Regions from separate parts of the Parashewanella spongiae genome, predicted to be linked through region 2. Evidence: predicted binding sites of a transcription regulator. Region 2 holds the regulator's gene; the other holds the start of a gene.
The links. The regulator FliA, encoded in region 2, starts transcription of late flagellar genes. The targets are predictions, from matches to a motif close to CTAAAGNTNNNNNNNNNNNNGCCGATA.

Region 1 (16,622 bases), 1.2 Mb from region 2:
AAAGGGAAAGTTGCAGCAAGTTCAAGCCCTAGATGTACCTGATGATGGTCTCGAAGTCTGGTTGAAAGACTTTGGTAAAGTGAAACTTTTTCGGACGATGCTAAAAGACCAGCAACGCCATTATGTTGTCTACTTACCAGAAGGCAACTTTAACTACTTGCTGAGAAAAGAGTTTTTAAGCATCCATGACCATCACTGGCAGATTGAACAATATCATCGTGCAATTAAACAAGTCTGCCATATTGAGCACTTTCAAGTACGCAATGAGCAACCTATAAGAAATCATATATTTGCATCAATTTGCAGCTTTGTTCATCTTCAAAAAATGCAGGCTGCTGATGTCATATCTAATGTGTATAAACACCAACGTGTTCTTTACAAGGGTGTAGTCGCAGGTTTTATTGCAACATTTTCAGAAGGTAAAAGTTGTCTCGAACCAAAATTTCAAAATTCTGTCAATGCGTAAGTCCTACACCAGTAACTTAATCCAATTTAGCAATACTAAAACCCTTCACTATAATTAACTCAATAGAGCTACATGCAATTTAGCAGCAAACAGGGAGTACTTCATGCTTTCAAGGATTGGCAGTGCAATTCCAAGCTTATTTAATAAACAAGATAAAGCCAGCTTTGAATCTGATCCAAACATAGATCAATCTACCAATGATTGTTGGAAAAAAATAAGTAAGCTGTTTCAGCCTTCCCTAAAGCAAGAGAGCAAAGCTAAATTCGAACTTTTGTCTGACTTAAGAACGTATGATAGAGACAAACCTGACTTATTTTATGCACTCAAAACAAACGCTACATCTATTGGTAAAAAAGAATTTAGTGTAAAAGATGAAAATAACTATACTACCTATGAACTTGGACCTTGCTCGTTTAAATTAAAACGGTTAGCGATCGATTTGAGAAAGTTACAAGAAACACTCCAAAAAGATATTAATAAACCTGACACAGACGTTACTATTTTCGATGTAGACTTTTATCGTGCAAAACATCAGTGGGAAGATGATAAAATTTTTTCTCAAGTAGATCTAAAAAAACGTTGTGGAAGTGAATTTCAAACTGTTAAAGAGATTGTTAATCAAAGATTATTAGCAACTATAATGGAAAACGTAATGCTCAATAACCCTAGCGAGCATTACATCTCAATCGGTGAGTCTGATGAAACTTATCACTACAACCGAAGCCCAGGGGCAGAAAGTTATTTAATGCTAAATGTAGTACTTCACAAAGACGCAAGTAGCTCCAAAGCAGATGACATTGTTAATGCAATTAAAGAGCAACCAGGGCACATCAAGTCGATGCATGTAAAATGTTCTTTTGTAATTAAAGGCACAGATATTATTGGGGTTCATGCTTCTTATACTGTAGGTTCAGATACTGGTCCGGATTATTTTTCTTTTTGTCCGAACTCTTCTGAAACATAATTTATACCATAACTATAACTAACTTGCTTTGTCGATTTGAATGACTAACCTTCTGTTTCGCGCTCTATCAGCTAAAGTATCGTTTCCAGCCACATGACGAGTTTCCCCGTGTCCTCGAGTAACAATCTTATCTTTAGGCACACCGTTTGAAATAAAATACTCTTTTATCGAGTCTGCTCTTTGTTGTGATACTTTTTTATTTATCCCTCTGCCACCATAACTGTCTGTATAAGCGTCAATAAGGATTAACTCAACATCAGCATCATAAGATAAATATTCTTGAACCTTATTCATTTGTTGTTGAGAAAGTCGGGTGAGCTCAGTTCCTCCTTCTTTAAAGTTTAATACTGTAAATGCGATGTCATTAAAAGAATAAGGTAATAAGTTCGATAAGCATTGTTTAAAGATATTGTATTTTCTATGAAAATTTACTGAAGATAACCCAACGGCAACACGTCTAGACTTATTATTCCAATCTGCATAATAAAAAGTTGGCTGCATTCCTTTTGTTAATTCATTAAGCATTGACCAAGCGGCCAATTTTGGCACTTCACCGTCAAAGTATTTCTGATAAGTAATCGCCGTTAGCTTTTTATTTGCAATACCTGGACGCCAACTCGGTGCTTTACTGATTAATTCTGCTTTCGTTACTTCGTTCGGTTTTACCCACATATCCAATACAAAATTCAAATTCATATCTTTACTGGCTTGGCTCGCAAAAATAGCTTTGCCATACATAGGGATTTCATGCTCTAACTGGCAAGCTATTGGACTATTACTTGTAATTCGCCACTGTGATTCTTCTAAAGAGGCAACAAAATGACGCAGTTCGGCACCGACAGTTAAGGGTACGCAACAAACCAATAAAATGATTAATTGTCGCCACATATTCATTGTTTCTCATTGAAGTTCTTATTATTAAGTTTATCGGCATATTTTTTTATATCTTTAGCTTAAATAAACCACAAACAAACATGACACATAAGTCAGTATTAAGGATAATAACACGGACATTTTTTTATGAGCAATTACATGAGTGATTTAGTGGAACACAATAAGTTAAAATCCCGTTTTCGTGGGTATTACCCTGTCGTTATTGATGTAGAAACTGCTGGATTTAATAAAGAAACCGATGCTCTATTAGAAATTGCTGTAACAATGCTGAAAATGACTAACGAAGGCGAGTTGATCATTGATAAAACAATGCATTATCACATTGAGCCTTTTGAGGGTTCTAATTTAGAGCCTGAAGCTTTAGCATTTAATGGAATTGATCCTACAAACCCTTTGCGTGGGGCTGTAAGCGAAAAAGAAGCTTTCCTTGAAATAATTAAAGAAATCAAAAAAGGGCAAAAAGCATCTGAATGTCACAGAAGCATCATTGTTGCCCACAATGCGACATTTGATCATGGATTCGTTACGAAAGCGATTGAGCGTAATAAGATTAAAAGAACCCCATTTCACCCATTTGCAACTTTCGATACAGCTGCGCTTTCGGGTTTAGCTTTAGGGCATACAGTACTAGCTAAAGCTTGTTCAATAGCTGGAATTCCTTTTGATAACAAAGAGGCTCACTCCGCACTATATGACACAGAAAGGACTGCAGAGTTATTTTGTTATATCGTTAACAAGTGGAAAGCGTTAGGTGGCTGGCCTTTATTAAATACAAATTCAACCTAAACAAATCGGTTTAACGCACAATTTAACTTTAATCTATTGGTAACTATTCAAAAAGTTGTGGTAGTTCGAGCCCCTTGCAGCACCAAGTCTCCCAGTAAAGGGATGGTATTTTTAAGAGAAAACCTGTCATTTAAAAACTTCCAAGATGACAAGTTTTGTTTTTGGCAGGTTTTGCGCAGACTCGAAAAGGTGTCTCGACATTGGCATCTTAAATCTCTTCTTGTTCCACCACTTACTTTTCGCCTTTTGACATGTTCTCGCAAATCGTTTTCACTGCCGTTAGTATGTATCGGAATTTCAGGCCGTTCCAACACTCGAAGTAGAGACGATTTATTTAGGTTCAAACGAGCAATAAAAAAACTTATAATGTTGCTCTTCGTTTCGAAGAAGAATGACAGACCAATTTCTGATAAGGCGAGCGCTCTCCATGAAGCATTAAATTATTAGCAATTCCAGATTCACTTATTTCATTGTCTATTATGAGTAGTTTTTTACCTAAATTGGCACTACTTTTAATCCATTCTTCTTTCTTATTTTTGCCTTTTACTTGTGCAGTTCGATTACCTTTTTTTCTATTTTCAACATAATCAACAGAATCTATAGTAATACCTTCAGCGCCAAAAATTGCTTTGACTTCATCACATTCTAGAGGAGATTCATTGATAACAACCAGTCTATGGACGTTATCTTTTATCTGTTTTAGTACTTCAAAATTCCTAGTATCTAATTTGTACATCTCATGTTTAATGGATAAATCGAAAGACTTCACTCCATGTACTATAAATTCTTTAAATTTAATTTCTTCAAGTGATAATTCGTCTATAGGTCTGTGAGAAGGCTGACCAACACTTAATTCATAATATCTTCTTTCAAAAGAGGCCAAATTAAATACTATTGCTAAGGTCAATTCGGTTTGAGCACCAAAGTTTCTTGTCTGTGCTATTTTCAGCCAATCTAAAGTATTACTCGGTGTAACTGGAGAAAATTTATGGCTACAAGGTAATATCGCTTTACATTTTGTATTTTTAATAACTGTATATTCTTGACTATTCTCTTTAACTTTTAATCTTAATTTATCAAGTTTTGAGTTCATAAACTTTCTTATAGATTTACAAGTTAATCCACCGTGAGTACCTGTCACAAATCCAACAACATCAGAAAAACCCGAGGCCCTAGTTACACTTTCAACCTCATTATTAATAATATGAACACGATAAAATCGTAATTGACCGCTTCCAGTTTTAAATTCAAGCTCATAGATTTCATTTTGTATTGGAACATCTATTTCTAGTAGATTTATAACCTCAACTGTTGAAGCTGGGATACTTAAGTTTTCATTATATAAAACTGACATAGAATTCCAATACTAATTATTTAATATCCAATTGAAAAATAACTGCTATTTTCTAATCAAATATTGTATCTCACTTTAATCCTTTTTCTTCATTAAAAATTAACCATCAAAAAATTAAACATTCATTACTTTAAAGTTCTTTATATGAGTATTAAACTTTCTCTAATTTATAAGGGGTCTCTTGGTATACATAATAATTTAACCAATTACTGATTAACAAATTGCCGTGACTACGCCAATTTGTTATAGGCGTGCATTGAGGGTTTTCGTCTGGAAAATAATTTACTGGCTTTTCAACTGGAAGGTTTTGTTGTAAGTCTCTCTCATACTCCTGAGCTAAAGTTTCTCTATCGTATTCAGGATGCCCGGTTATTAATAAGTTTTTCATATCTTTGCTGAGCGTTATGTAAGCCCCTGCCTCATCAGATACTGCCAGCAGCTCTAAGTCTGGGTGACTGACTATTTTTTCAATATCTATTTCAGAAAATCGAGAATGAGGCGCTGTGAATTGATCATCAAATCCGCGTAGAAGTGGCACATGCTGTTTACAACAAACATGTTTGAAAACTCCTACTCTTTTACGCTTAAGTAGCTGTCTTTTAAGTCCATACAGGTGATAAAAAGCAGCGTGCGCAGCCCAACACAAAAATAAGGTTGAAGTTACGTGCTGTTGAGACCAGTCAATAATTTCACATATACGTGTCCAGTAGCTCACCTCTTCGAAATTAATCTGACCAAGTGGCGCACCAGTTACGATCATCCCATCATAGTTTCTATGGTTTATTTGTTCAAAGTCACAATAAAAAGTTGCCATGTGATCAACAGAAGTATGCTTAGATTGTTTTTCATGTATTCGCATAAGATCAATTTCAATCTGTAATGGTGTATTTCCAAGCATTCTTAGCAGCTGAGTTTCTGTCTCTATTTTATTTGGCATTAGATTTAAAACTAAAACTCGTATTGGTCTAATATCTTGATGCAAGGCTCTAGAGTCTGGCATCACGAAAATATTTTCAGCATTTAATATCTTACCAGCTGGTAAATTATCAGGGATTCTTACAGGCACTTTAAGATCCAAAATATGTTAAAGACATTTAACAATAATAGCCTTTAAGACATCTAGATGTCCATGGCTATTCATTACTTTTAGCTAATCCCCTCACATTTTCTATTATGCTTCGCTTTTATGCAGTGGTTAAAATAGATTGATGAAAAAAATAGGATACGCTTGTACTGCCGGTTTAGGGGCAGCTTTGGCTATTGGGCTGCTGTCTTTTGTATGTAATATGCCTTTCAACATAGCACTATTAATGGCTCCATTTGGAGCAACAGCTGTTTTAGTTTTTGCTGTTCCTGAAAGCCCGTTAGCTCAACCTAGAAATGTTATTTTTGGCCACTTGCTTACAGCTTTTATTGGTCTATGTTTTGTTAATTTTTTTGATGCTACCTCACTCTCAATAGCAATAGCTACAGGGTTGGCTATCACATTGATGATACTGACTAAAACAATTCACCCACCTGCAGGAGCAAATCCGATATTAATCATGCTCACTTCACAGAGTTGGAGCTTTATGATTACTCCCGTTTTGCTTTGCTCAGTCACACTTGTATTATCGGCCAGATTTATTTATTCCTGTCTAAATAAATATAAAAAACTCGGCCGCAAGCAACCGAGTTTTAGAAAAGCCCAAGTTGATCCGCACTTTTCTCTTTTTTATCTAATTCCGACAATTGATCCTGAACATACTTTCGTATGACCTCTTCAGTAGCGTTTCCTATAGTTTCGACAAAATAACTTTGTGTCCAAAGCTTATCTCCCCCAAAAGTAACGCCTTTTTATATCTGGGTAACGCTTGAAGAATTCTCTCGCTGAAATACTTTTGATTATTTGCATGACATCGCTTGGTGATATCTTCGGCTCACCTCTAATGACCATGTGGATATGATCAACTGGAATTTCTAGTTCAACTATATCAATGTCATAGTCGTAACCAATTTTATAAATAATTGATTTGGGTGTAGATCTTTTTGATCGACGAAAACCATGAAAAGATCATTAATTATCAATTGGATGGGTTTAATAAATGGTGCGAAAGGAGCAATTTTATAGTACTTATCAGTTTCCACACACAACAAGTATATAAAAAGGCTCCTTTCATGAAACTAGCATACTCAAACTCACTCGAATTTTCATTCTTTTCTGAAGCCAAATTGCAATTTGAACGTATTATTTCGCACCTCGAAGACGAGCAAGTTAAGCAAGAGAGCCATGGAGAAGTTGAAGCTTATATCGATACCGAAGGAACTGAGTTGTTGCGGTGTTTATTACAGGGTTTCTTAGATATCAAAACCGCTGAAGAGCCCCGTCAGCAAGTTTGTTCCAACCGTGACATTGCATTGAATCATTTGAAAAATAACTGCAAACGAAACTTAGAAAGTTTATTTGGTACCGTAACGATGCATCGAAAAGGTTACAGTCAACGTCGGTGTGATAGCGTGTTTCCAATGGATGGTGAGCTGAATCTTTCGAAAGATAAATACTCTGATGGTGTACGCCTAAGACTCGCTACAGAAGCAGTCAAAGGCTCATATGATGATGCAGTAAGCTCAATAGATACCACCACAGGTGCGCACGTGCCCAAGCGACAAGCAAGGCAAATTGTGCAGGATATTGCACAAGATTTTGATGGTTTTTATCTCCAGCAGAGATACCTTAAGCCAGAAAATACATCTGATTTACTGGTATTGACTATGGATGGAAAAGGCATCGTTATGCAACCTAATAGCTTGAGAGAGGGCACGCAAAAAGCAGCGAAACAACAGAAGCTCAAAGGACGCCTAAGTGCTGGAGAAAAAAAAGACCGCAAACGAATGGCAGAAGTTGCAGCGGTATACACCACCAAGCCTTTGCATCGTACCCCAGAATCAATCATGTCTAGAAACGATAATTCAAATGTTCGTCCATTACGTGTGCCACCAAGAAATAAACGTGTGTGGGCAAGCGTAGAAAGAAGCGCTGCGACTGTGATTGAAGAAGCATTTTTAGAAGCTCTGGAACGAGACCCAACTCAAAGCCGTCAGTGGGTTGTACTCGTTGATGGTCATCCTCATCAGCTAAAACAAATTTATCGGGTGATGAAGAAACTCAACATCAATGCAACGGTGGTCATGGATTTCATCCATGTGCTTGAATATCTCTGGAAAGCGGCGTGGTGCTTATTTGAAAAAGATGATCCAGAAGTCGAAGATTGGATAGAAAAGCGAGCGACTGAAATCTTACGAGGTAATGCGTCACAAGTAGCAAAAGGCCTTGGGATCAGTGCAACAAAACGGAAATTAAAACAACGAGAAGGCATTAATAAGTGCATCGGTTATCTATTGAGAAATAAATCAAGATTAGAATACGGTAAAGCGTTAGAGCAAGGTTTCCCAATTGCTAGCGGTGTCATTGAGGGAGCTTGTCGTCATCTGATTAATGATAGGTTGGATATCACTGGAGCGAGATGGAGTCTTGAAGGTGCAGAAGCTATATTAAAACTTAGGTCGTTAAGATCGAGTGGTGATATTGAAAAGTATTGGGAGTATCACAAAAAGCAATCCAAACAGAGGTTATACAGATGTGGATAACTTCGTCGTTTTAAAAGACCCACACCCAATTGATTTTAAGCCTTCACGATAAGACTCTATAAATACTTTGCGCCGATATTTTGGTATCCATACAAAGTGATACATTAATCTGTATACGTGATGTGAATTTCTTTGAAGTTCCATATACAGGATAATATAGACCGAACTTCGCCCAGTCTACATTATCCAGCACGGGGGCAAGCCCCCGAGATTTTCGCTACGCTCGTTAAAAAAAGAACGCTTGAAATTATGCCATTTTCTCAAGCAGCATCATATTGAGCTAGCAGTAATGGAAAGTACAGGTGTTTACTGGAAAAGCATCTACCTTTCACTTGTTACAGCTGGCATAAAAACGCAGGTCGTTAATGCAAGTCATGTCAAGAATGTTCTCGGTCGAAAGACAGATGTCATTGACAGTCAATGGCTCGCTTCACTTGGTCACTATGGACTCGTTCGGTCAAGTTTCGTTCCAGCGCCACAGCAGGAGCAACTCAGATTACTGACTCGCAGAAGAGACAAAACAAAAAAAGGAATTGAGTAATGAGAAAAATCGATTACATAAAACCTTAGATGATGCTGGTATTCGTCTGGGCGGGTTTATTAGCGACATTAACGGGAAATCAGGGCAAATACTCGTGAACGGTCTGATTGAAGGAAAGCCATTGTGTGACTTGATAAAAATGGTCGACCCAAGACTGAAAGCCGATAGAAGTGAACTTATGGCGAGTATGGACGAAACTCTTACTCCGTCACACCTTTATATCTTGCGTAATATCAAAAGTCACATTGAGTTTCTAGAGAAGCAGCTTGCTGAGCTAGAAACCTTAATTATTGAAACGATAAAACCGTGGAATGAGGCTCTGGAACTTTTGCAAACGATACCGGGCACTAGTGTTATCAGTGCAGCTTGTCTTATTGGTGAAATCGGTGACGACATGAGTTGCTTCGATGGAATGAAGGGTATCAGCTCATGGGCAGGTTTATGTCCGGGAAATAATGAAAGTGCAGGAAAAAGAAAAAGTGGGCGAATGCGTAAAGGAAACAAAATGGTCAAAACACTCTTGTGTGAAGTAGCTAATGCTGCCGTTAAGACGAAAAGCCAATTCAAAGGCAAGTACCAAGGTTTGGTCATCCGTCGAGGACACAAGAGAAGTATCATTGCTATCGCCCACAAACTTTTACGTATTATCTACACAGTATTAAGCCGAAGGAAAGCCTATTTTGACCCAGATATTAACTACGAGGAGTTAATGGTCAGGAGAAATAGTCCCCGATGGCTTCAAATGATGGTTAAATACAATATGGTATAAACAGTTAAGCAAAAAGCTTAACAGACAGCCAGACTTATTTTTATCCCTTCAATAATTGTGGGGAGGACTATGTTGCGTCTAATACTATTAATTTTCATGGTAACATCAGTTGAACGCTAAGTATATGAGTAACTGTTTGAGTCAATAAGATGACTTTATCATTCACTCAATGAGTGAAGTGCTCTACGCTCACAAGCTTGCTAAAATGGTTGCTATCTGCGTTGTAACTTTTGCAAGTAGAATAACTACTTGCTGCAAGCTACGCCTTACTATCAGCCATTTTTTCTACGCTTGAGAGCGCAGTTAACTGATGTTTCTAGGTTGAAGTACTATATTCCCTACGGCCGCCATACAAAGCTGGCGTTCAACGCACTTCGTGCTTTTGTCGGGATAAATCAAAAACTTGTAACGTAGTAATGAAATCCTTTAGCCTTGCCCTTCGGGAGCTTGTATGTGTCCAAATCACTACGCAAAGCTGTCTCAACGTAGCAATGTAATAACGACAGTTTTGTATGTCGGTAATAACTATGTCTTCATCAATTTCACTTGTACTTTGAACACATACATAGCTCTGAGCTGGGAATTTAATTACTGTAATTGGTATTAGATTCCCACTATTGTGGAAATGACGAAGTTATCACATGGAGTTGTGAATATATCACTCACTCGTGCGGATGCCCTGACTTTATCTCTAAGCCGAAAATATGGGAGTTTATTGGTCAAAATTGGCTAGGAATGATTATTCGATTTGTAATTGAAACGCTGATGGTAGTTGTAGAAATTAAATCATTCTCGCATATTTCAATAATGTCATAAAGAGAGGAAAAACTCTCTTTATGACAACGAATTAGGCGTTACCTTTCACTTTCATGTTTAAATTTTTAGCAAAATTTAACATTCGATCTAATGGAATTAAGGCGTCATGCCTTAATTCATCATCTACGAAAATTTCATGTGGTTTAGTGTCAATAGCTGATAATGATTCTTCGATGGCTTTCAAGCCATTCATCGCCATCCAAGGGCAATGAGCACAACTTTTACACGTTGCTCCATTGCCACCAGTCGGCGCCTCAATTAGAGTTTTACCCGGCGCAGCTTGTTGCATTTTATAAAAAATACCTTTATCGGTTGCAACAATAAAAGTATCGTTATTCATCGTTTGAGCCGCTTTAATAAGCTGGCTTGTAGAGCCAACAGCATCAGCCATTTCTACTACAGCGGCAGGTGATTCAGGGTGTACTAAAACCGCGGCAGAAGGATATTCTAACTTCAACAGACGTAATGCTTTGGCTTTAAATTCATCATGAACGATACACTCTCCTTGCCACATTAACATTTCAGCGCCTGTTTCTTTGGCAATGTAACTCCCTAGATGGCGATCAGGCCCCCAGATAATCTTTTTGCCTTCACTATCGAGGTGTTCGACAATTTCAAGTGCAATACTTGACGTAACAACCCAGTCTGCTCGAGCTTTAACAGCCGCTGAAGTATTCGCATAAACAACTACAGTATGCTCTGGGTGTGCGTCACAAAATTCACTAAAAGTTTCTATTGGACAACCAATATCTAATGAACACGTTGCTTCTAACGTTGGCATCAACACTGTCTTTTCAGGGCTAAGAATTTTCGACGTTTCTCCCATAAACCGAACACCAGCAACAATTAATGTTTTTGCTGGATGATCTCGTCCAAAACGTGCCATCTCTAAAGAATCTGACACACAACCACCTGTTTCTTCAGCCAAAGCTTGAATTTCAGGATCCGTGTAATAGTGAGCCACAAGTACAGCATCACGATCTTTTAGTAAGGCTTTAATACGATCTTTATATTGTTGTTTTTGAAAATCTGACAATGGGATCGGTTTTGGAGGAAAAGGATAATCAATCGTTTCTATCTTAGGTGCCGCTTGGCTCATTAGAACTTCCAATGGAGTAACATCAATCTAGGAATTATACGAAATTGAGCAATTAAAATCTAATAATGATCGGCTTATAATAATGAAAAAGAGACGCAAATCGCGTCCCTTTTTGCTCAAGAAGATTTAGTTTATACCATCAATTCATTGCTAATAACATCTCTTGTGGGTGCTCAAGGTATTGCTTCCACAAGTTACAGAAACGCGCAATCGTTCCACCGTCAATTACACGGTGATCCCCTGACCAACTTACTTGCATAATATTACGTGCTTCAACTTCGCCTTTAGCATTAAATCTTGGCAGTTTTTGCACTCGTCCTAAAGCTACAATAGCAACCTCAGGTTTATTAATAATTGGCGTTGCTACAGTTCCACCTAAAGCACCGATATTAGAAATCGAAATAGTACCTTGCTTTAAATCAGCAGGAGATACTCGTCCACTTCGTGCAGCCGTAGTTAAGCGTGTAATCTCTGCTGCAACTTCAAGAATACTCTTGTTTTGAACATCTTTTACATTAGGTACAAGCAAGCCAGCTTTAGAATCAACAGCCATGCCAATATTGTGGCTTGATAAATAAGTTAGCTCAGTACAATCTGCATTTACTTGGCTATTTACTATCGGATATTCTTTAATAGCGAGCGAAAGCGCTTTTATGAAGAATGGCATCATGGTCAGTTTAAGTTCATCACTTGAGTATTTTTCTTTCATACTCTTACGAAGAATCATAAGATCTGTCATATCAATTTCTTCACAATAAGTGAAGTGAGGGATTGTCGAAACAGATTCTTGCATCATCCGAGCCATAACAGCTTTGACGCCACGAATAGGTTCTACGCGATCAGCATTGTTAGTTGTAGTCACCAATGTAGTCACATTTGACTCAGCAACAACAGCTACTTCTGTTGATGTATTTTGTTTTCCAGACATATGGGCTTCAATGTCATGTTTATAAACACGACCATTTTTACCACTACCTGTAACTGTACTGATATCGATATCATGAGTTCTGGCCATACGGCGCACAGCTGGACTTGCTAAAGCTTTGCTTTGTGGCACGGGAGTCGCACCTTTCGAAACAGTGCTGGTTTGTTCAACCATAACAGCAGCAGATGATTCAACTACAATTTCACCAGCGACTTCTATAGCAAATAAGGGGTTATGAACTATCGCTAACTCACCTTTTTTATAATAAAGCTTAGAAATTCTACCGGCTTTTATAGCTGGAATTTGGACTAAAGCTTTGTCCGTCATAACATCAGCAATTGGCTGATCTTCAATGACCTCATCACCTTCATTAACCAACCACTCAACCAGTTCACACTCAACGATTCCTTCCCCGATATCAGGCAATAAGAAATCTTCAACCTGAGTGCCTAGTTGAGTCATAACAGGTTCATCAACATTAATATCTTCGATAGTTGCAGGGGCTTCACCATCAACTTCAACTGCATAAAGTGGTTGATGTACAACCGCGATTTCGCCTTTAGCATAATAAAGTTTGGTAACCACACCAGGAAAAGGCGCAGGAATTTGAACCAAAGCTTTATCAGTCATTACGTCGGCAATTGGCTGATCTTCAACGACAGTATCACCTTCAGCAACTAGCCATTCAACAAGTTCACACTCAACAACACCTTCGCCAATATCCGGCAAAATAAAATTTTTAATCATTGCCGACTCCTAATAGTCCATTGTCGCTTTGATGGCTTCATAAGTTTTAAGCGCATCTGGCATATATTCTTTTTCGTGAATAAGCGGATAAGGAGTGTCTAATCCACATACTCGACTGATTGGTGATTCCAAATGTAAAAAGCACTCTTGTTGAATTGTTGCGGCTATCTCACCAGCAAAACCACCAGTCAAAGGTGCTTCGTGATTGATAAGCAAGCGGCCCGTCTTTTTAACTGAAGCCGCGACTGTTTCAACATCCCAAGGAGATAAACAGCGTAAATCAATTATTTCACAAGAGATCCCATCTTTTGCCGCCCTTTCTGCTGCATTTTCGACGATCTCCATTTGGGCACCCCAAGCCAACACTGTGATATCTGTTCCTTTCTGAACAACATCGGCTTTACCTAGCTCATGCTGGTAATCGCCTTCTGGTACTTCACCCACTGATGCACGATACAAACGCTTAGGTTCGAAAAATATTACTGGATTTTTATCGCGTATCGAAGCCAATAACAACCCCTTGGCTTGTTCAGGGTTTCTTGGTATCACGACTTTCAAACCAGGAGTTTGAGTAAAATAAGCTTCTGGTGATTGTGAATGATAATGACCACCAGCAATACCACCGCCGTATGGGGATCGGAACGTCAAGCCACCAACATTAAACTCATTACCACTGCGATAACGGAATTTTGCTGATTCATTAACGATTTGATCAAACGCTGGAAAAATATAATCAGCAAACTGAATTTCAGCAACTGGAGTATGTCCGTTAGCCGCTAACCCATTAGCAAAGCCAGCAATGCCTTGTTCAGTAAGTGGTGTGTTAAAACAACGATCTGATCCAAATTGTTCTTTTAATCCTGACGTAGCACGGAAAACACCACCAAAATGGCCGACATCTTCACCAAAAACAAGCATTTTGTCGTCAGATTTCATTGCGATGGCAAGCGCATCATTAATCGCTTGTAACATATTCATTTGAGCCACGGCTTAGATTCTCCCTGAACTTTTTGGATAAGATTCTGGATACTTTCTTATATGTGTTTTGAGTTCATCCAGTTGTTTTTTCAGGGCTGGTGTTGGAGTGTCATAAACATCTTCAATTATTTCATCAAGCGCTGGAACGTCAATTTTCTCTGATACTTTTACTTGAGCAAGCACTTCTTCACGGTACTGTTTGTACATCTCAGCATCTTGTGCTTCAGTCAACCATCCTTTATGAAGCATCCAGTTTTTAAAGCGCAAAACAGGATCTTGATCCCGCCAAGCATCTTCTTCTTCCTTAGTACGATAACCTGAAGGGTCATCCGAAGAAGAATGTGCACCTAAGCGATAACTCATCGCTTCAATTAATACAGGTGCATTGTTTTCGAGAGCAAAATCACGTGCGGCTTGAGTCGCTGCAAATACTGCTAGCATGTCATTGCCATCAACACGGATAGTATGCATGCCATAACCAACACCGCGGCTCGCAATGCCGTTACCTTTAAATTGCTCCTCAGCCGGTGTTGAAATCGCATAGCCATTGTTACGGCAGAAGAAAATAGTCGGCGATTTAAGCGTGGCCGCCATATTCATACCAGCATGGAAATCACCTTCAGAAGCGGCGCCTTCACCAAAATAACAAACCGCCACATTTTTTTGTCCATTCATTTTTAAGCTATAGCCCACACCCGTCGCCTGTGGTATTTGAGTGCCTAAAGGAGAAGAAACTGTGTGATAGCACAAGTCTGCACTGCCATAATGAATTGGCATTTGGCGACCTTTACCTAAGTCTTTTTCATTACTGAACATTTGATTCATGAATTGTTCAGTCGTAAAACCACGATAACGTAATGCTGCATGCTCGCGATATTGAGCCAGAATAACATCTTTGTCATCAAGTGCAGCGGCACTACCTATAACTGCCGCTTCTTCACCGGTACAAGTCATGTAAAAACTGATACGCCCTTGGCGTTGAGCGCCAAGCATCCGTTCATCTAATACTCGTGTAAACACACAAGTATCATAAATTCGCTTTGCGAGTGTTTCATCAATATTCGGTAAAACAGCGTCTTGATAGACGGTGCCGTCGGCTTTCATGACTTTTAACATTGGAATCGTTAATGATTCTTTGTCAAGAAAATTGACGCTATGCACTATTTCATTATTCAGTGTTGCGTTGCTCATATTGTGCTCTTTTTATTACCTAACTCCGGTCAGTTTCAACCAAAATCAAAATGTTTTAATACGCGACATGCACATTACGTTAACGTAAATAAGCTAGCAACTTTTCGCCAATGTCACATATAAAGTAGTACTTAGCTGCAATGTATTGTTTACTTTACAGTGCAGCCGTACCGATAAACAATTACTGAACATTAATATTAACTGCTGGTATAAGAGTAAGCACCGCTCGTTGGCCTACAGGAATATTGCTGATAGGGAACACTATTGCCTCTTGTTCGTGTTCCACTTTTATTTCTGAACCGCCTTCTTTTGCTAGAACAAAACCTTTCGGAAAAGATCGAAAATTCTCAACGTCATTCGCGAATGTAAATTCAAAATCTTCATAGCTTTTATTGATTACACGGCAAACTTGATACAGATTTAATTTTTCTTCTGAGAAAGAATCGAGTTCTAAAGGTTTTGCTGATATTAGGCGAGACAGCATTTCATGTGTCGCAATAAAACGAGTCATATCATTTTGACCAAATGGTCTGACTTTGCCTAACTCAACCGTAAATGCATCAGCCTGATAGTTTTCGGATGAAAAATAACTGAACGTCGTTGTGGGTTCATGGTGAAACAAAATAGTATCCACACCACAAGCACCTAAAAACATCATCTGCTCTGCACTATATGCTCTACCCGGCCTGTAAGGGTAGATCGCAAATTTTTCATGTTTTGAAGCTCTGATTGCTGTATGCAAGTCATGATGGATACGATGACGACCATCTGTTTGAGAAGTATAAAAACGATCGACATATTGCTCGAGATTTTTAGCTCTAATACGCTCCTTATTTATTAACCCTTGCCCTTTTGAATGGGCGCCGTTGAATAATCGATTCATGTTTTCTTCAACAAACCGAGTACCGTTATGAATGGCTGCAGGGTTGCCAATTAAAAACATCGTACGTTGCTTTGCTACAATTTTTTCATCCAATAATTCTTTAATCAAACGATTACAAATTTCAATTGGCGCAGTTTCATTGCCATGAACCGCCGATGATAAAACAACGTCTTTCCCTAGGTCGATTTTAGGTTCAAAAACAATAACGCCAGTATCCCACACATGTACATTAGTGTGATCTGAAATAGCAAAAGAGAAAGCTTCTGAAATATTGTTTGGGTTGTCTAGAGTGAAAGCAAGAAAGTCTTTGGATTCCATTAACGTTTGTAGCACGTTCGGCTCCTTATGATTATTGGTTTAGGGCTTCTTAATGTAGATAGACATTACTAGGTTGTGTATGACTCGTAATATGTGATCAAGATCCCAACTATTTTATGGCCAACATATTAACACATATAGCTCTAAAATTATGTTCCCTCTCTTTTGTATATAAAAACCCCAAAAGCAAAATTCTTTATAAAAATTACTTGCAATTGATTTAGCTGTTTAGCAATATAGCCATCTAGACGGTTGGGCGTATTT
Region 2 (16,622 bases):
CTTTAACTAATAACAACCTATACAAGGGCAGATTGAATCTGCCACCCTCCTGCAGTTGCGGTAGTTTTAGCAACTCAATAATGCGTGCAATTAACGCTTCGTCAGGCAAGCCGCGTCCATGAAATATCGACGACAAGGATTTGAACAGTGGGAAGTTCAATCTGCCGTCCTCATGCAGCTGCGGAAGTTCCAGAAGCTCTATAAAGTGCGCCATTGCCACTTCGTCAGGCAGTCCACGACGAGCAAGTATCGACGACATAGATTTGAGCAATGGCAGACTTAATTTGCCTTTCTCCTGCAGTTGCGGCAGTTCCAACAGCTCTATAAAGCGCGCCATCTCCGATTCATCAGGCAGACCTTGGCCACTAAATATCGACGACAGGGATTTGAGCAGCGGCAGACTTAATCTTCCATCCTCCTGCAGTTGCGGCAGATTCAGAAGCTCAATAAATCGCACCATTGCCAATTTGTCAGGCAGGCCGCGACGAGTAAATATCGACGACAGGGATTTAAGTCGCGGCAGACTTAATTTGCCGCCCTCCTGCAGCTGCGGCAGTTGCAGGAGTTCAATAAAATGCGCGAATGCCTCTTCATCAGGCAGGCCGCAGCCACAAAATATCGACGATAGAGATTTAAACAACGGCAGATTTAATCTCCCCTCCTCCTGAAGCTGCGGCTGTTCCAGCAACTTATTAAAGCGTGTTATCGCCGTTTTGTCAGGCAGACCGCGGCCATTAAATATCGACGACAGGGATTTGAACAACGGCAGGCTAAGTCTGCCATCCACCTGCATCTTCGGCAGTTCCAACAGCTCAATAAAGCGGGGCACTTCAAATTCGTCAGGTAGACCTTGCCCCCTAAATATCGACGACAGAGATTTGAACAGCGGCAGTCTTAATCTGCCGCCCTCCTGCAGCTGCGGCAGTTGCAGTAGCTTAATAAAGCGCGTCATCGCTGCTTCGTCAGGCAGACCACGGCTTTGAAATATCGACGACAGGGATTTTAGCAACGGCAGGCTCAATCTGTCGCCGTCCTGAAGTTGTGGCAGTTTCAGCAGCTCAATAAAACGCACTATTGCCACTTCGTCAGACAAGCCGCGGCCGTTAAATATCGAAGACAGGGATTTTAACAGCGGCAGGCTTAATCTGCCGCCTTCTTGCAGCTGTGGCAGTTCCAGCAACTCAATAAAGCGAGTCATTTCTGCTTCGCCAGGCAGGCCGCAGCCGTTAAATATCGACGATAAGGATTTGAGCAGCGGCAGACTTAATCTGTCACCCACATGCAGTTGCGGCAATTTCAACAGTTTAAAAAAGCGCTCAACCTCCGATTTGTCAGGCAGACCTCGGCCATTAAATATCGATGACATGGATTTGAGCCGCGGCAGACTTAATGTGCCACCCTCCTGAAGCGGCGACATTGTTAGCAGCTTATTAAAACGTTCTATTTCACATTCATAAGGCAGACCGAGTCTATGAAATATAGATGACAGTGATTTTATTGGTTGGGTTTCCGCTATCTGAACAATGTGTTTATCATTGAAGTTAAAGAATGTTTCAATCTTATGTAGTGCATCAACCATGCTGGTAAAAAAGCTGGTATCTTTTACCTTAGCATCGGCTATTTTTTTGAAGAAAAGTGTTAGTTTACTACTGTACTGAGCTAGTTGCGCTTCGGACTCAATCTCGACTTTAGATAATAACTTTGTGAATGCAGATTTAACTTGAATGCCTTTGCTATTCATTGCTAGCTGAAGTTCTTCAGGTAGCTTATTATCCTGCGAAACTAAATAACATTTACTCGACGGGGTTGTGATACACAATTTTTTAGGAGCAGGTTGGCCTTTATTATTAGTACTCACTCTCTTACGGTTTGGCTTCTTAGGGTTATTTGAGGTCGAAGGGGTGTCATACATGGAACTGGAAGTAGCATTTGAAGTGGAGGTGAGTGCCATGTTTATTACCTTTTTTAAGGACAGATAAGTACAGATGTTTTTGAGTTTATATAAAGCCTCCCTCTTGAACTCAAGCCGTAATACCAATTACAGTAATTAAATTCCCTGCTCAAAACTATGTATGTGTTCAAAGTACAAATGAAATTGATGAAGACATAGTTATTACCGACATACAAAACTGTCGTTATTACATTACTACGCTACAAGTTTTTGAATTATCCCGACAAAAGCACGAAGTGCGTTGAACGCCAGCTTTGTATGGCGGCCGTTAGGGCATATAGTACTTCAAACTTGCGCCTTGTACTGAAATCCTTTAGCTCGTCCTCACTTAGGGATGTCGCAGTTCAAATAATACCAATTTAAATTTCAACGCTTAATTTGTCATACCTGCGAACGCAGATATCCAGCGACTTGTGCCCAAATTAACCAAAGACTCTGGACTCCTGCGTTCGCAGGAGTGACGATAAAATTGGTATACATTCTTCCGCCACGTCCCTTATAACAGCATTTTTAAGAATATAACGTGGTTTGTTGCTGAATATAAGATGCTTCAAGTTGTTTGATTAACGTACTATCAACATCACTACTTATTCTGCTCAGCATAATTGTTAATTCTGAGAGGATGAACTCCTCAACACGAGCTAACAACATCTTAACGTCTTCGGTATCCAGTTTAGGCTTATCTAAAATTGAGGCTGAGTTTGCTTCAAACGGTAAACCTTCGAATAGACAGCTGAACCATGCATCATCAGACTCAGTTAATTGCACAGGCTGATTATCCTTACTTAACGAGGCCGTACTCCAAAAGGTATTGTCCTCCATAAAAGACAACACAGCCTCATCTTCATCACCTTTGCTGACACTCGTATCCATAGGCTCAAGCTCTTGCGTCGTGTCATTCGTCGCTGCCCCATCGTGATGCCATGAAGCGAGCGATATATTTTGGTACTGCACGGATGAACTTAATCTTTCTCTTAATTGGCTAGGTATGTCGCAGAACGAATACTTCTCAACGAGCGCTTTTATTGTAGGAATGCTCAGAGAGTCTGCGTGATATACGAGACTGCGGCAGACTTCCGAGGTCAGGCGCAAGCCTTTTTGTACAGACTTTTCAATGATGCCCAAATCAAGCCAACTTTCCTGATGTGCTTCCGTGTTGCTTGTGGCTCTTGGCGTTTGTTTTTGTGACAACAGCTTATTTCGTTGTGAAACGTAAGTGCTGACAACACTTTGTTCATTGCTGTCAGTGAACTCAACTGGAAAGTCACTGTTTAATGTATCAATAAACAAAGAAAGCTCATCGGCAGACCAGTTGCGAATAGTGATACTATTTGGACTGCTTTGGCTTAACTGAGGAAAGGGCAGCTCAATCACTTCTTCATCAATATTGAGCAGCGTCATTTGAGCTTGACTAATATGGTAAGGTGTAGGGACGTTGGCAAAGGTTAAACTGAACCAATAACAAAAAAGCACCATGGGGCAATCAGTTTGTTGTGATTGTTGTTCAATGCGTAATGTGACCCCTTTTTTTGTATTCACACTGTCAGTAGATACACTAAACGTCACGGCATTTAACGTTGTAGGGTGCTTTACTGGCAAGACTATCCCTCTGATGACCAGCCCAAAATTAAGTGTGTTCATGGTTTTTATTTGGGGTATTACGGTCTCATTCAGATATTGACCGTAATCTTTTCCCGCTAGGCAAAGGGTATAAAATTCTTCAGATGGTAATGAAATTGATAATTGATATAGGTCATTAGCGGTACTGAATACTTTGCATAACATCAGCCAACAGTTGGTATCGTTAAGCAATATCTCAGCTTTAAATACAAATGAAAGCACGGTGGCTGCAATTAAATACACCTGAACCTGATTCACACCATTAATATCAACGCCCTTAAGGACGATCGGATATAATACATTAACCCATTGTGTTGATGTGGGACATGATCGGGTTGCCCTGCAAAAATGAAAGTAATGGCTTACACTCTCATGGCTCTGCCCTTTTAAATCGAGTGCACAGGACAGTATGGTTTTATTGATTGGTTGACTGAGTAATCGTTCCCAGTAGGAGGATTCCTTCACTTCTTCAGCGCTCAGAAAGTGGCTTCTCTCTGGACAAGGCGCATTTGCAAAGAATAATTTTAATCCCAGCTGACCGTTGACGAAACAGATTTTACCGAGCGCGATCAATATTCCTTGATGGCTTTCTATTACGCATGGGCTCGATAATCCCGTTATTTTTTTCGAACTCAATGAGCAATGGTTATCCAATTTATTTATCAGCTCAGGCTCACCTTTAATGGCCAATGCCAGAGCTTTTATCGATGTTAGCTCATCACTATGGTTATCGCGAAAGTGAAAGATCATCTCTGCGATAGGTAAGCAGGAAAAAGCCGTTTCCACAGCTAAAAGAGATGATTGTTTCCACTCCTGAGAGCAAAGTTGCAGTAGTTGATCGTCGGGTTGACCATCAATGCTTAATAAAGAAAGTAGGTGAGTTACCTCACCCAGTTTTGGCGGCAGAGGGAAAACCGCAAAGACACAGGCTAGTCTGAGATAGTGGATCTGCCCCTTTTTCTGCAACATAGGGTGTTCAAGCAAGCAAAACCAGCCGTCTGCCTTATCTGGCCGACTCATCATTTTAACTAATAACAGCTTATACAAGGGCAGATTTAATCTGCCATTATTATGCAACTGTGGCAGTTTCAGCAACTTAATAAAGTGCGTCATCGCCATTTCGTCAGGCAGACCGCGGTAATTAAATATCGACGACAAGGGTTTGAACAGCTGCAGACTTAATCTGCCGTCCACCTGAAGCTGCGGCAGTTTCAGCAGCTTAATAAAGCACTTTATATCGGTTTCGTCAGGCAAACCTCGGCCATTAAATATCGATGACAGGGATTTAAACAGCGGTAGGCTTAATCTGCCGCCCTCTTGTAATTGAGGTGTTTTCAGCAGCTCCATAAAGCGCTTCATCGTCGCTTCGTTAGGTAAACCAAGGCTATTAAATATTGACGACAGGGATTTGAACAGCGGCAGATTTAATTTTCCGTCCTCTTGCAGTTGCGGCAGTTCAAGCAGCTTAATAAAGCGCGCTATTACAGCTTCGTCAGGCAAACCACGGCCATTAAATATCGACGACAGGGATTTGAACAGCGGTAGGCTTAGTCTGCCGCCCTCCTGTAGCTGCGGCAGTTCCAGCAGCTTATTAAAGAGTGTCATCGCCGCTTCGTCAGGCAGGCCGCGGCCATTAAATATCGACGATATGGATTTGAACAGCGGCAGGTTTAATCTCTCGCTCTCTTGTAGCTGTGGTATTTCCAGCAGCTTAATAAAAAGCGTCATTTCAGCTTCCTCAGGCAGACCGCGGCCATTAAATATCGACGACAAGGATTTGAGCAACGGTAGGCTAAGTTTGCCATCTTCCTGTAGCTGCGGCAGTTCCAGCAGCTTAATAAAGCGCGCCATCGTCTTTTCGTCAGGTAGACCGCACCCATGAAATATCGACGACAAAGATTTGAAAAGCGGCAGGCTTAATCTGCCGTCCTCCTGTAGCTGCGGCAGTTCCAGCAACTTATTAAAGCGTTTCATCGCCGCTTCGTTAGGCAGGCCACTACCATTAAGTATCGATGATAAGGATTTAAACCGCGGCAGACTCAATGTGCCGTCCTCCTCCTGCAGCTGCGGTAGTTCCAGCAACAGAAAAAAGCGCTTAATAGCTGCTTCGTCAGGTAAGCCGCTGCCATTCAATATCGACGACAGGGATTTGAATAATGGTAGGTTTAGTGTGCCGCCCTCTTGAAGTTGCGGAAGTTTTAGAAGATCAACATACCGCGTTATATCCGCTTCGTCAGGCAAACCGAAGCCACTTAGTATCGATGACAGGGATTTGAGCAACGGAATACTTAATTTTCCGTTCTGCTGCAGCTGCGGCAGTTTCAGCAGCTTAACAAGGCGCGTCACGGCCACTCCATCAGGCAGACCGTGGCCATTCAATATCGACGACAGGGATTTGAGCAACGGCAGTTTCAATGTGCCACCCTTCTGCAGCTGCGGCAATTCCAGCAGCGCAATAAAGCGTGCCATTTCCTCATTGTTAGGCAGACCGCATCCATGAAATATCGACGACAAGGATTTGAACAGCGGCAGGCTTAATCTGCCGTTCTCTTGCAGCTGCGGCAATTTCAGCAGCTCAATAAAGCGTGTAATCGACGCTGAGTCAGGCAGGCCACGGCCAATTAACATCGACGACATGGATTTGAGCAGCGGCAGGTTTAATCTGTCGCCCTCCTGTAGCTGCGGTATTTTCAGCAGGTTAATAAAACGCTCTATCTCCGCTTCGTCAGGCAGGCCGCGTCTACTAAATATAGACGAAAGGGTTTTCATCGGTTGGGTTTTTGCTACCTGAACGATGTGTTCAGTACTGAAGTCAAAGAACGTTTTTATCTTACTCTGTGATCGAATCATGCTGGTAAAAAAGCTGGTATCTTTTACCTTAGCATCGGCTATTTTTTTGAAGAAAAGTGTTAGTTTACTACTGTACTGAGCTAGTTGCGCTTCGGACTCAATCTCGACTTTAGATAATAACTTTGTGAATGCAGATTTAACTTGAATGCCTTTGCTATTCATTGCTAGCTGAAGTTCTTCAGGTAGCTTATTATCCTGCGAAACTAAATAACATTTACTCGACGGGGTTGTGATACACAATTTTTTAGGAGCAGGTTGGCCTTTATTATTAGTACTCACTCTCTTACGGTTTGGCTTCTTAGGGTTATTTGAGGTCGAAGGGGTGTCATACATGGAACTGGAAGTAGCATTTGAAGTGGAGGTGAGTGCCATGTTTATTACCTTTTTTAAGGACAGATAAGTACAGATGTTTTTGAGTTTATATAAAGCCTCCCTATTGAACTCAAGCCGTAATACCAATTACAGTAATTAAATTCCCTGCTCAAAACTATGTATGTGTTCAAAGTACAAATGAAATTGATGAAGACATAGTTAGGGATGTCGCAGTTCAAATAATACCAATTTAAATTTCAACGCTTAATTTGTCATACCTGCGAACGCAGGTATCCAGCGACTTGTGCCCAAATTAACCAAAGACTCTGGACTCCTGCGTTCGCAGGAGTGACGATAAAATTGGTATACATTCTTCCGCCACGTCCCTTATTACCGACATACAAAACTGTCGTTATTACATTACTACGCTACAAGTTTTTGAATTATCCCGACAAAAGCACGAAGTGCGTTGAACGCCAGCTTTGTATGGCGGCCGTTAGGGCATATAGTACTTCAAACTTGCGCCTTGTACTGAAATCCTTTAGCTCTTGCTGAGTGGGAAGTTAATTACTGTAATTGGTATAACTAGCAGCAGGAATTCAAAATGTTAAGTGTCATTTAAAATGAATACAAATGAATTTTTTTTTAGATTTCTAAACTGCGGTAAGGGCTTAGGGGAACAAAATAAATGATTCGTAAATCTGGTGGACGGAATATGAAATACCTCCTAAAACTAAAAAATCAAATAAAATAGGTCTTTCTAATAAAAAGTAGGCATTCATATTGTGGATATATTTTTATACAGCTCGCTAAAATCATCTTTGTGTTAACTTGCGAGGCAAAGATGATTTTAACCGTTCATATATTGAAATTTATCATGTTAACAATGAGTAATGTTAGGAGTGTAACTTAAATTGATTAGCACTTTCTCCGAGCTGTGACGCCATCTCAAGTAATTTATTGGCAATGAATGCCGTTTGCTCAGCATCTTTAGAGGTTGATTCTGCGGATTGGCTGATATCAATGACATTTGCATTAACTGACTCTGCCACTAGGCTTTGCTCTGAAGCTGCTACCTCCATTTGACTGTTCAGCTCACAAATATCATTAATGGACTTAGAAATGTGTTGAAGTTCACCAGCTACGGATTGAATTGAAACAACTTGTTTTTCAGCCAATTCAGAGGCTCTGTCCATTATAGACACACAATCAGATGCCTCAGTCTTTAATCCCTCTATTGTATCCCTAATGTCTTTTGTAGAATCCTGAGTTCTTGAAGCGAGTGTTCTTACTTCATCCGCGACAACGGCAAAGCCTCTACCTTGTTCTCCTGCGCGTGCTGCCTCAATTGCAGCATTGAGAGCTAATAAATTTGTTTGCTCAGCAATACCGGAAATAACGCTAAGCACAGCTGCAACTTCATCGGTACGATGATCTAACTGACGAATACGAGTTGCCCCTTGCTGTACTTCCATTTGCAGGTGTTCAATCGCACAAACTGCGGCTTTAGCCTGTTGCTCACCGTTTGATACGGTTGAGTTGGTAATCTGTGATTGTTCAGCGGTTGTATTAGAATTACAGCGTACTTGCTCTGCAGAAGCGGCCATTTCAGTTATCGCTGTTGCTACTTGTGCTGTACTGGATTTTTGGATCAGCACTTCGTGTTTAGTAGTCTCAGACATGGAAGCAATTTCTTTAGCAGACTCGGTGACTTGTTTTGCGTTGTCAACCACTGTGCAAAGGGTTAGGTTGATTTGTGAGATCATTCTGTTGAATGTACTAGAGAGAGTACCGATTTCGTCATTTCTCGTTACATCCAGTTGTAACGTCAGATCTGCGTTGTCGGCAATATTATTCATGGTATGGCGTAATTGACGTAATCGACTAATGACCAGTTTATTTAAAATATATGCTGTAGCGACAAAAGCTAAAATGAAAAAGCTAATTTGTATAGCTGCACTTTTAAGTAAACTGTTGTGCAGTTTCTTATCATCTTCAGCTAATGAATAATCTACCCGAATGGCACCTAAAATAGTATTTTCAGAAACTTGATGACAGCCTAAGCAATTGACACCTTGATAGTTCGATGTTGCTCGCACAGGTTTTATTTGAGTGAAAACACGGCCTTCTTGGGTACTTTTTATGATGTTTATTTCTTGTCCAGACAAGGCTTTTTTATCGAGCTCATCTCGAACACTTTCACTTGCTAAACCTTGTCCAAAGACTTTATTCAATTCATCGCTGCGGATCACCCGGATGTCTTTGACTGACTTGTCAGCCGTCATTTTATCCCTAAGTAAGCCTCTGTTTGCAATGGTACCTGTCAACATCATAGTGTTCAGTGAATCAAAATATGATTGTGAAAGACTGTGTGAATGCTGCTGAGCGTAACTTTCAAGGTGCTCCTGTTGACTTGATGCACCAAACCAAAGTGTAACGGACAATACAACTAAAAAAATTGTAGCAAGTGTTGTTAAAACGAGAGCACGAATAGAAAGAGAATTTGTCATAACATCATCAAAATTGAAATACGGCAAAAAAATATCGGCCATATGGCTTTAATCTTGATAGGTTATTTCAAGTTTTGTGAGGTTACTTAAAACTCTAATTATTTTTACAGTTGGCCTATAAATTGCTTCAAATAGAAAGAATTCTCTAGGTGTCAAAGTTTGGGCTATCGGTAATGGATGTAAAAGCAACGCTAGGTCAATTTAAACAAGTCAAAGTCTCAAATTTTAAGGGGATAGGGACACCATTGCTGGTAATGGCAGCAATGGCAATGATTATATTACCAATCCCTCCTCTTCTGCTAGATACGTTATTCTCATTTAATATCGCGCTTGCGCTTGTTGTACTTCTTGTTGCTATTTACTCGGGACGTCCTTTAGATTTTGCTGCATTCCCTACGGTATTACTGATTGCTACCTTATTGCGTTTGGCTTTAAATGTTGCTTCTACAAGGGTCGTGTTGCTAGAAGGTCATAACGGAGGAGATGCAGCTGGTAAAGTGATTGAAGCGTTTGGCTCTGTAGTTATTGGTGGCAATTACGCCGTTGGTCTCGTTGTTTTCATCATTCTCATTATTATCAACTTTGCGGTAGTTACGAAAGGTGCAGGACGTATCGCTGAGGTAAGTGCTCGCTTTACATTAGATGCTATGCCAGGAAAACAAATGGCGATAGATGCGGACTTGAATGCGGGGATAATCAATCAAGATCAAGCTCGAGCTCGCCGAGAAGACGTCACAAGAGAGGCAGATTTTTATGGTGCAATGGATGGTGCTTCTAAATTTGTAAAAGGTGATGCGATTGCCGGAATTATGATTTTGGTCATCAATATCTTAGGTGGCTTTGTAATTGGTATGGTTCAGCATGGCTTGGAACTATCAGAAGCTGTTGAAATCTACACGCTATTGATTATTGGTGATGGTCTGGTTGCACAAATACCGGGTTTACTCTTATCCATAGCGGCAGCATTAATGGTTACCCGTCAGAATGAATCTGGCGATATGGGTAACATGATGATGAGTCAAATGTTCGACAATCATAAGTCATTAGGTATCGCTGCTGGTCTTTTACTTATAATGGGGCTTGTTCCTGGTATGCCTCACATTGCTTTCTTGAGTTTTGCTGCGATGACTGGCGGAGCCGCTTATTACATTTATCGCCGAAATAAGCAGAAAAAAGCGGAATCGCTTGCTTTGGCAAAAGCTGAACCAGTAGACAAGCTTGATAAGGAGCAAAAAGAATTGAGTTGGGATGATGTTCGTCATGTAGACACTATCGGTTTAGAAGTCGGTTATCGCTTAATTCCATTAGTTGATAAAAGCCAAGGTGGTGAATTGCTAGCACGCATCAAAGGCGTCAGAAAAAAGCTGTCACAAGAGCTTGGTTTCTTAGTACCGTCAGTGCATATCCGCGATAATTTAGATCTTGCACCTAATATGTATCAAATCTCATTGATGGGCGTTGTGGTCGGTGAATCAGAAATCAGGCACGACTGTGAACTTGCGATCAATCCCGGGCAAGTTTATGGGAAATTAGATGGTGTTGAGACAAAAGATCCGGCTTTTGGACTTGAAGCCGTTTGGATAACACCGGATCAAAAAGAGCACGCACAAACCTTAGGTTATACCGTTGTTGATGCCGCCACAGTAGTTGCTACTCATATTAGCCAATTGCTGAATAACAATGCTGCTAAATTATTAGGGTACGAAGAAGTTCAGCAATTGCTTGATATTTTGCAGAAACAGTCGCCTAAATTGATCGATGGCTTTATTCCTGAAGTGATGGGGCTGGGTACTGTCGTAAAAGTGATGCAAAACCTATTGAATGAAGGTGTTTCAGTTCGTGATCTACGCACTATTGTTCAAACTTTGCTTGAGTATGGCCCAAAAAGCACTGACACCGAAGTTCTGACCGCAGCTGTACGAATAGCGCTCAAACGAATGATTGTTCAAGAGATTGCCGGCCCAGAATCCGAGATGCCCGTCATAACATTGGCTCCAGAGTTGGAACAGATGTTGCATCAGTCTATGCAGGCGACAGGTGGTGATGGTCCCAATATTGAGCCAGGTCTTGCAGAACGCATGCAGAAGTCATTAACAGACGCAGCACAGCAGCAAGAGTTGGTTGGTCAACCTGCCATATTGTTGACATCAGGAATGTTACGCTCAACGCTTTCACGCTTTGTTAAGCATACTATTCCAAGTTTACGGGTGATTTCTTATCAAGAAGTCCCTGATGAGAAACAAATTAGAATTGTTTCAGCCGTCGGTCAGTAGAGGATGTAGCCGTGAAAATAAAACGATTTTTTGCCAAAGACATGCGAACCGCACTTGCAGAAGTGAAAGAAGCCTTAGGTTCTGATGCCGTCATCATGTCAAATAAGAAAGTATCCGGTGGGATCGAAATAGTCGCAGCAATTGATTACGATGAGCCGAAACCAAATTTGCAGCCGAATAAAGAAAGAGTTAAGTCGACGTTCATGGACGTGGCAGACGATCAAGTTTCTTTAGGAGCTAAAACGGTTAAAACAAACCGTAAAATCAATCCTGCACCAGCGGCCGACTCATTAAAAGCACTGCTTGAAAGGCAACAGTCGAAGGTTGATAGCCAACAACAAATTAAAAAGCAAGAGTTGGAGATGCCTGCATGGGCAAGAGGGTTAGAAGCGAAGGCCGAATCAAAACCTCAAGTCACCCATAACAGCTTTGCTCAGCCAAAATTGAATTCAAGTTTGAATTCAATTAGCAATGCGGCAGTCTCAACAGATGAAATGCAAGCGATGAAAGATGAACTGGCTTCATTACGCAGTTTGTTGACTCATCAAGTTTCCAGTTTAATGAGTGATAAAAAACAACAATCAGATCCTGTTGGCGCCATGCTTGAATCTAAATTATTAGAAGCCGAGTTCTCGCCAGAAGTATCCAAACAACTGTCAGATCTAGCGCAGCACTACAAACCTGCGGAATTAGTACAAACTTTACCTCAAAGCTTATCAAACATGCTTGATAATCAAGGTGATGATATTGTTAATCGCGGTGGTGTGGTCGCTTTTGTCGGACCAACAGGTGTGGGGAAAACCACAAGCTTGGCAAAATTAGCCGCACGATTTGCAGCAAAGCATGGTAATGATCAAGTAGCGTTAATTACGATGGATCATTATCGTATTGGAGCCTATGAGCAACTCGCAACTTATGGCAAAATAATGGGCTGCCCAGTGAAGCTAGCTCACGATATGTCAGAATTGGAACAAACACTGTATCAGTTTAGAAGTCGTAAGCTTATTTTGATTGATACAGCCGGTATGGGGCAGCGAGATCAGCGTTTATATCAACAACTTGATAATTTAGCTGCAAATAAACGCATACCAATCCGTAATTATCTGGTATTGTCTGCAACTTCTCAGCGTCGAGTGTTGCAAGATGCGGTTGAATATTTCAAGCGTGTACCAATTGCTGGTGCTGTTTTAACTAAATTAGATGAATCTGTATCATTATCGAGTGCGTTAAGTGTATTAATTGCTAATGACTTACCACTAAGTTATGTCACAGATGGACAACGGGTACCGGAAGACCTACATGTTGCTGACACGATGAAACTCGCTCAGCAGGCGTTGTCAGTCATGGATGAACAAGAACCCGAATTTTTAAGAAAAACGGTAGGGGCAACCGAATTCGCCCATGCATTCGAGTAAAGCTATGACTCAAGATCAAGCAAGCGGTTTACGTATGATGAATCAACCAAACAATGAAAAAGTCAAAGTTATTGCTGTTAGTGGTGGTAAAGGAGGCGTTGGAAAAACCAGTGTTTCTATTAACACCGCAGTGGCATTAGCTGAAAAAGGCAAACGAGTATTGATATTGGACGCAGACCTTGGTCTGGCTAATGTTGATGTCATGCTGGGTATTAGAGCAGAGAAGAACTTATCTCATGTTTTATCTGGCGAATCAGAACTTGATGATGTCATTGTTCGTGGCCCTAAGGGGATAGGTATTATTCCTGCTACCTCAGGTACACAAGCAATGGTAGAGTTAACCTCCGCGCAACACGTCGGCTTAATTCGTGCTTTTAGCGAAATGAAAACTCAGTTTGATGTTTTGATAGTAGATACCGCAGCGGGTATCTCTGACATGGTATTGAGTTTTTCTCGAGCTTCACAAGACGTGCTAATTGTAGTCTGTGATGAACCAACATCAATCACCGATGCTTATGCTCTAATAAAGATTTTAAGTCGTGAGCACGGTGTGTTCCGCTTCAAAATCGTGGCAAATATGGTTCGAAGTCTAAGAGAAGGCATGGAATTATTTGCTAAATTGAGCAAAGTAACAGATCGATTTTTAGATGTTGCGCTCGAGTTAGTGGCCACAGTTCCTTACGATGAAAACTTAAGAAAGTCGGTGCGGAAGCAAAAACTCGTCACCGAAGCATTTCCTAAATCGCCTGCTACAATTGCATATCATGGATTGGCAAATAAAATTATCAGTTGGTCTGTACCAACGCAGCCTGGTGGTCATTTAGAGTTTTTCATTGAACGACTTGTGCAGCGTAATGATGATGAGGATCAAGCGAGTGAATAAAACCGCCGCGTATACAAGTCTTGACGACAAGACGTCGACCATAGAACTGTATGCACCGCTGGTTAAAAAAATCGCGCATCATATGTTAGCGAGGCTTCCTGCATCAGTTCAGCTTGATGATTTAATTCAAGCAGGAATGATGGGGTTATTAGAAGCTTCAGGTAAATTTGATGGTAGCAAAGGTGCAAAGTTTGAAACTTTTGCGGGGATTCGAATCCGTGGCTCAATGTTGGACGAAATTCGCCGCGGAGACTGGGTTCCTAGATCTGTTCATCGTAATCAAAGAATGGTGGCTCAAGTTATTGATAAACTTGAGCAAGAATTAGGAAGAGAAGCAACTGATGTAGAGATTGCAGCAGAGTTAAATCTTCCTTTAGATGAATACCATCATATCTTGAGTGATGTCGTTGCAGGAAAGATTGTCGGTATCGAAGATCTTGGTGTATCAGAAGACGTAATATCGACTGATGATACACCACAAGATGATGCATTTAATGCCATTTCAGATGAACACTTTCAAGTTGCTTTGGTCGATGCTATCAAGCTTTTACCAGAAAGAGATGCATTGGTTTTGTCACTTTATTATGATGAAGCCCTGAATTTAAAAGAAATTGGTGCAGTGCTCGATGTGAGTGAGTCAAGAGTTAGTCAAATTCTGAGTCAAGCGATGATAAGACTTAAAGGCAAACTCAGGCACTGGACCCAAGACTAAATAACGATTAACTAATTTTAAGTTAGCCCTTGGAGGAAACCTTGGACAAGAATATGAAGATCCTGATTGTTGATGACTTCTCGACAATGAGACGTATCATCAAGAACTTGTTGCGAGATTTGGGATTTAATAATACCCAAGAAGCAGATGATGGAACTACCGCACTACCGATGTTGCAAAAGGGTGATTTTGATTTCGTAGTAACAGATTGGAATATGCCAGGCATGCAGGGTATTGATTTACTCAAAGCCATACGAGTTGATGAAAAATTAAAAAGCATTCCTGTGTTAATGGTTACGGCTGAAGCAAAGCGTGAGCAGATTATTGCCGCTGCACAAGCAGGAGTAAATGGCTATGTTGTTAAGCCATTTACCGCAGCAACGTTAAAAGAAAAATTAGACAAAATTTTCGAACGTTTGGGTTGAGCAAGGATAGGCTATGCATGCACAACATACTGGGCTGATAAATCTTACTCAAGCCCAAAATTTGGTTGAGTTGTTATCCGCCGGCGAACAATCACAAGCTGATGCATTACTCAATGAGCTAGTGACGCCAATAAAAAGCGAAATGTATGAAGAAATTGGGAAATTAACTAGGCAGTTACACAGTGCATTGACCGACTTCCAAATTGATAGTCGTATAGTCAAGCTGGCAAATACAGATATCCCTGACGCAAAAGAGCGCTTAAATTACGTTATTGATATGACGGAGCAAGCGGCCAATAAGACCATGGATGCTGTTGAGGAATCGTTACCATTAGCCAATGCATTAATTACAACTATTCAAGATGTTCAACCTTCTTGGGATAAATTAATGCGCCGAGATATCGATCTTAGCAATTTCAAATCACTATGTTATGACATTCAAAATATGATGGAACGTAGCGGTAATGACTCAATTCGACTAAGAGATTTACTCAACCAAATTCTCATGGCTCAAGACTTTCAAGATCTCACCGGACAAATGATCCGCAGGGTCATCGAGCTTGTTCATGAAGTTGAAAGCAGCTTAGTCTCAATGCTAACGCTTTTTGGTGAAAATAATACTGATGACAATATACTGCATTCAACAAACGATATTGCTGCAGAAGGCCCAATCTTAAACGCAGAGCAACGAGAAGATGTGGTTGCAGGTCAGGATGAAGTCGATGATCTATTGTCGAGTCTGGGGTTTTAACAAGGAGTCATTTAAATGACGTTTTCGGTTGATGAAGAGATACTCCAGGACTTTTTAATTGAAGCTGGTGAAATTCTAGAATTACTTCAAGAGCAATTGGTTGATCTTGAAAATAACCCGGACGATTCAGATTTATTAAATGCTATTTTTAGAGGTTTTCATACTGTAAAAGGTGGGGCAGGTTTTTTAAGCTTAACGCCTATGGTTGATGTCTGTCATGAAGCAGAAAATACCTTTGACCTACTAAGAACGGGACAACGGCACGTAACTGCAGAATTGATGGATATTATTTTGCAGTCGGTTGATGCAATTAATTCAATGTTTAGTCAAACTCAAGCTGGCGAGCAACAAGAGCCTGCCGAACCTGAGTTACTTCGAAACTTAAAAATGCTCAGCTCTGGTGAAGCGCTACCAAATGAACAAGCTGCTTCTGAAAGTGATGCTGCTGGAACTGAAGTGGAAGCAGAGCCAGATGTTATCGTTGAGGTCACTTCAGAAGAAGCAGATCAACAGTCAAAGAGTGACTCAATTGACGAGATAACAGATTCAGAATTTGAAGATTTACTTGACGCATTACATGGTCAAGGCAAGGGCGCTACTAACGCGAAAATAAGCCCTACAATTGAAGCTGAGACTCATGGGAATGATGATATTTCTGATGATGAGTTTGAAGCATTACTTGACGAGCTTCATGGTTCAGGCGGGTTTAATTGTGATGTTATTGATACTGAAAAATCAGTAGATAACACTGGCAGTGCTATTGATGAACGTACAGATGAAATAACAGATGATGAATTTGAAAACTTGTTAAATGAACTACATGGCAGCAGTGCTCCAGGTGTTTCGTTGAGTTCAAACCAAAGCACTCAAAAATCCAACGAAAAGCTTGTTTCAGAATCAAAAGCCCAACGAATTAAACC

Region 1: E2I05_RS09235 (flagellar protein MotY) is a predicted target of FliA. The motif match lies at 2,356-2,382, and genes of this name have one in related genera.

Annotation. Positions count from the first base shown of each region.
Region 1 is NZ_CP037952.1:2,391,616-2,408,237, reverse strand. Features, by position in the region: gene E2I05_RS09245 (IS701 family transposase) at 1-466, shown strand, start outside; gene E2I05_RS09240 (hypothetical protein) at 570-1,430, shown strand; gene E2I05_RS09235 (flagellar protein MotY) at 1,449-2,318, opposite strand; gene rnt (ribonuclease T) at 2,463-3,110, shown strand; gene E2I05_RS23120 (hypothetical protein) at 3,158-3,454, opposite strand; gene E2I05_RS09220 (hypothetical protein) at 3,472-4,464, opposite strand; gene metA (homoserine O-acetyltransferase MetA) at 4,616-5,530, opposite strand; gene E2I05_RS09210 (HPP family protein) at 5,673-6,221, shown strand; gene E2I05_RS23000 (transposase) at 6,275-6,436, opposite strand; gene E2I05_RS09200 (ISKra4 family transposase) at 6,622-8,091, shown strand; gene E2I05_RS22305 (transposase) at 8,074-8,196, opposite strand; gene E2I05_RS09190 (IS110 family transposase) at 8,333-8,632, shown strand; gene E2I05_RS09185 (IS110 family RNA-guided transposase) at 8,625-9,401, shown strand; gene nadA (quinolinate synthase NadA) at 10,249-11,316, opposite strand; gene E2I05_RS09175 (dihydrolipoyllysine-residue acetyltransferase) at 11,456-12,988, opposite strand; gene E2I05_RS09170 (alpha-ketoacid dehydrogenase subunit beta) at 12,998-13,975, opposite strand; gene E2I05_RS09165 (thiamine pyrophosphate-dependent dehydrogenase E1 component subunit alpha) at 13,979-15,157, opposite strand; gene astE (succinylglutamate desuccinylase) at 15,339-16,373, opposite strand.
Region 2 is NZ_CP037952.1:3,601,919-3,618,540, reverse strand. Features, by position in the region: gene E2I05_RS14235 (hypothetical protein) at 1-1,951, opposite strand, end outside; gene E2I05_RS14230 (type 2 periplasmic-binding domain-containing protein) at 2,462-6,793, opposite strand; gene E2I05_RS14225 (methyl-accepting chemotaxis protein) at 7,630-9,285, opposite strand; gene flhA (flagellar biosynthesis protein FlhA) at 9,417-11,516, shown strand; gene flhF (flagellar biosynthesis GTPase FlhF) at 11,528-12,931, shown strand; gene E2I05_RS14210 (MinD/ParA family protein) at 12,936-13,814, shown strand; gene E2I05_RS14205 (RNA polymerase sigma factor FliA) at 13,807-14,526, shown strand; gene cheY (chemotaxis response regulator CheY) at 14,568-14,951, shown strand; gene E2I05_RS14195 (protein phosphatase CheZ) at 14,965-15,702, shown strand; gene E2I05_RS14190 (chemotaxis protein CheA) at 15,718-16,622, shown strand, end outside.